2 regions of the Pandoraea sp. genome follow, and region 2 is predicted to be linked to the other one. Evidence: riboswitches for the same ligand, from Rfam matches in the RefSeq annotation. Region 2 holds a riboswitch; the other holds the start of a gene.

What was found. Region 2 has a riboswitch for thiamine pyrophosphate ahead of thiC (phosphomethylpyrimidine synthase ThiC). Riboswitches for the same ligand answer to the same signal wherever they lie in the genome.
Region 1: it holds a riboswitch for thiamine pyrophosphate, as region 2 does, so the genes downstream of both, ACE3UG_RS17805 (FAD-dependent oxidoreductase) here and thiC (phosphomethylpyrimidine synthase ThiC) in region 2, are expected to answer to the same signal.

What each region holds. Positions count from the first base shown of each region.
Region 1 covers NZ_JAYRUC010000023.1:56,683-58,882, reverse strand. The annotation lists gene ACE3UG_RS17805 (FAD-dependent oxidoreductase) at 1-1,029, opposite strand, end outside; TPP riboswitch at 1,187-1,316, opposite strand; gene ACE3UG_RS17800 (ABC transporter ATP-binding protein/permease) at 1,578-2,200, shown strand, end outside.
Region 2 covers NZ_JAYRUC010000009.1:141,473-143,672, reverse strand. The annotation lists gene thiC (phosphomethylpyrimidine synthase ThiC) at 1-1,214, opposite strand, end outside; TPP riboswitch at 1,288-1,386, opposite strand; gene ACE3UG_RS09600 (PLP-dependent aminotransferase family protein) at 1,516-2,200, opposite strand, start outside.

The sequences.
Region 1 (2,200 bases), on a different contig from region 2:
CGCCTGCACCAGCGCGCAGGCCTCTCCCGTGACTGCCGGCGCGAGCAGATAGCCGTGCCGGTACAGGCCGTTCACGCGCAGCAGCCGAGCACCGTCCCACTGCACACGCGGCAGATGGTCGGGCAGCGCCGGACGGCAGTTGACGTTCAGCTCGACAATGCGCGCCTCGCCGAAGGCCGGGTTCAACGAGTGCGCCGCCGAGAGCAGTTCGAGCGCCGAGCGCACGGTCATCGGCGACATATCGTCCGACTCGATTTCGGTCGCGCCGATCACATACAGATCGTTTTCCTTGGGCGCGATGTAGATCGGATAGCGCGGATGCAACAGGCGCACCGGCCGGCGCAGCCCGATGCCCGGCGCGTGAATTCGCGCCACCTCGCCGCGCACGCCGCGCAATTGCGTGAGCACCGCGCGCGCGCCCAGTCCACGGCAATCGACGACGAGACCGGCATCGGGATACGCCCCTTCCGCGATCTCGGTATGCCAATGCAGTTCGGCCCCGGCCTTCGCCAGACCGGCCGCCAGCGCGCGCAACAGTTGACGGTTATCGAGCTGACCTTCGTTCGGCAACAACCAGCCTTCCTGGAAGCGCCCCGCGAGCGCGGGCTCGACATCGGCCAATTGCGCCCCCGTCACCCGTTCGACGCCATCGCGCAACAACGCAGGCGGAGCATTCGCCCGCATGCGCCGCTCGAACATCACGGCTTCGGCGCGATCGGGCTGATGCCACACGACCAGCGTGCCATTACGTTGGAAAAAGACATGCTCCGGCAGGCCGTCGATCAATGCCGGCCAACGCGTCAGGCCGACGGCACCCATTTCGACGATGCTGGGTTCGGCCACGGCCGCTTCGGCCAGCGGCGCGAGCATGGCCGCGGCCACCCAGCCGGCGGCGGACGACCCGTCGGCGTCACCGCGCTCGTAGAGCGCCACGCGCGCACCGTCGCGAATCAGTTGCCACGCGAGCAGGCGGCCGGACAGCCCTCCGCCAAGCACGGCGACGTCGGCACGCGAAGTCGAAGCGCTCATACACGCACCGCCGCGCAAGCCAGGACGGCGCGCGGGCACTCGGAGGTCATCGAAGGAATAATCGAAGGAATAATCGCAGGGATCTGCGCAAGACAACGCATGGGGTCCTTTCCTCATGAACGCAAAAGGACGAAACGGTGTTGGACACCTTACCCCACTGGAGGAGTCGGAAACTTCCCACGCCGGTATTACCCGGGTCGGGTGCTAAGGGTCTCTCTCAGCCCCGTGTTACATCGTCACGCATGGTCAACAACTGCGTTCGACACGGAGCACCCCTGTTTCGCCCGCAGCCATTACAACATAGATGCCAACGCCCGTGCAAGCTGGGCTCGTGAACGGTGACACTCTCCTTGCGTCTCGTTTTTTGACGAATCCCTCGGGCCTTGTAACCGGACGTAAACTGAATTCCGACGTGACGCGGGTTTCGGAGCGGAATTCGTGCAACGCCCGCGCCGGAACTGCGGTCAAATGTCCCATCTCCCCAAAAACACGTTGCATCACCGCGGCAGCCCCGCCAGACGACCATGGTCCACACGCCGATGTCTTCCATGCCCCCCGAAACGCCGCCGACCGGCGCCCCCGCCCCGAGACCCCCGAAGCACCCGAGCGCCTGGCAGTTGATCCGGCCCTACTGGGTGTCGGAGCAGCGCTGGCAGGGACGCCGGTTGCTCGCGCTCGTCGTGGCGCTCAACCTTGCGGTCGTGTTCATCAATGTGCGCCTGAACGCGTGGAATGCCGGTTTTTACGATGCGCTCGACAAGCGCAACTGGCCGGTCTTCAAGTCATCGCTGGCCGAATTCGCCGTGCTCGCGTTCAGCTACATCGTCATCGCGACATTCCGCACCTATTTCCGCCAGATGCTGGAAATCAGATGGCGGCAGTGGGTCACGGATACGAACCTTGCGAAGTGGTTCGCCCATCAGGCGTACTACCGCATCGAGCGCGACCATCTGGCGGACAACCCCGACCAACGTATTTCGGAAGATATCCGCACGCTCGTGAGTTCATCGCTGGCGCTATCGCTCGATCTGCTCACGACGCTGGTCTCGCTGTTCTCGTTCGTCACGATTCTGTGGACGATCTCGGGCGCAGTGTCGTTTGCGCTGGGCGGCATGAACGTGACGATTCCTGGCTATATGGTCTGGGTCGCCGCGCTCTACGCGCTCGTGGG
Region 2 (2,200 bases):
ATCGAGCCGGGACGCAGGCCATCGCCCAGCGAGAACGCGACGTCGTACGCCTTCATGATTTCGCAGATATCTTCGAAGTGCGTGTAGAGGAAGCTTTCCTTGTGATGTGCGAGACACCACTTGGCCATGATCGAGCCGCCGCGGCTCACGATGCCGGTCATGCGGTTGGCGGTCATCGGCACGTACGCGAGGCGCACCCCGGCGTGGATCGTGAAGTAGTCGACGCCTTGCTCGGCCTGTTCGATGAGCGTGTCGCGGAACATTTCCCACGTCAGATCCTCGGCCTTGCCGTTCACCTTCTCGAGCGCCTGATAGATCGGCACCGTGCCGATGGGCACCGGGCTGTTGCGCAGAATCCACTCGCGGGTCTCGTGAATGTGCTTGCCGGTCGACAGATCCATCACCGTGTCGCCGCCCCAGCGGATCGCCCACGTCATTTTGTCCACTTCTTCGCCGATCGACGACGTCACCGCCGAATTGCCGATGTTCGCGTTGATCTTCACCAGGAAGTTGCGGCCGATGATCATCGGTTCCGATTCCGGGTGATTGATGTTGTTCGGGATGATGGCGCGGCCGCGGGCGATTTCGCTGCGCACGAACTCCGGCGTGATCTCGGCGGGGAGGCTCGCACCGAAATGTTGCCCCGGATGCTGGCGCGAGAGCAGCTTGGCCAGACGCTCGCCTTGCGGGCCCGCGTTGCGCACGCTCTCGATGTATTCCTGACGGCGCAGATTCTCGCGAATGGCGATGTATTCCATCTCCGGCGTGATGATGCCCTGACGCGCGTAGTGCATTTGCGTCACGTTCTTGCCGGCCTTGGCGCGGCGCGGCGTGCGATGCAGGCCGGGGAACCGCAGATCGGTCGTGGCGTCGTCGGCGGCACGCTCCCGACCGTAGGCGGAGGTCAGGCCGGGCAGCGCTTCGGTGTCGCCGCGCTCCTCGATCCATGCCGCGCGCAGGGCGGGCAGGCCGGAGCGAATGTCGATTCGAGCGTCGGGATCGGTGTACGGACCGGACGTGTCGTAGACGAAGATCGGCGGGTTCGTCTCGCCGCCAAAGCTCGTCGGCGTGTCGGCTTGCGAGATTTCGCGCATCGGGACACGGATGTCGGGGCGCGAGCCGCTGACGTAGATCTTGCGGGAATTCGGCAGCGGTGCGATCGCGGCTTCGTCCACGCGCGCATTGGCTGAGAGGAATTTCGGATTGGCGTTCATGCAATGTCTCCTGGCGGGGCACGTGTTGACGCCGACAATTTCGGCGCAAAGCGGCTCAGGAGCATGAACGGGGGCGAGTAATTTCTACGCTCCCTGCGCTGGCATTATCCAGATCAGGTTCTAAGGGTATTTCTCACCCACAACTCACGTTGCAGGACCCCTGCGCTAGCTTTGCGGCAACGATACACCGACATGCCCGGCAAACACAAGCACGATGCGTCCCGAAAAACGTGAACGGCCGATGGTGCGGCGCGACATGCCGCGTGCGCGCCGTCGAAAATCCCGGTGTTCGAGGCGTGGGTCAGCGGGCGCCACGCGCTCGGTCGTCTTCGTCGATGGCGCGCGAGAGCCGTTGCGCGACGTCATCGGCGAGCGCTTCGGGCACGTTGGTGAAGCTCATCACGAGTGCCGGCGGCAACGGCCGGGCAACGCTGAAGAGCGAGAGCGCTGCCGGTGCTAGGCCGTAGCGGCGCGCGATGTGGCCTATGGCGCGGTCATTGCGGTGCGTCTCCAGCCAGCCGAGTAGATGCATGCCGCCGGCCTGACGCGCGAGTTCGATGCGTCCCGCGAGGTGTTCGCGCAGCGCATCGGCGAGTGCGGCCCGGCGCTCGCCGTAACGTTGGCGCATGCGCTTGATATGACGGCTGAAATGTCCCTGGGTGATGAAATCGGTGACGGTCGCCTGCTCGATCCATCCCTGCCCGGGAAAGGCGATCGAGGTGTGAGCGACGAAGGCGTCGCACAGTGCGGGGGGCACGACGAGATAGCCGAGCCGCAGGCCGGGAAACAGCACCTTGCTGAACGATCCCGCGTACAGCACGCGCGCGCCGCCATCCAGACTCTTGAGGGCGGGGAGCGGGGCGCCTGTGTAGCGGAACTCGCTGTCGTAATCGTCTTCGACGATCCAGGCGTCGTTGGCCTGCGCCCACGCCAGCAAAGCGAGACGGCGCTCGAGCGGCAGCGTCACCGACAGGGGCGACTGGTGC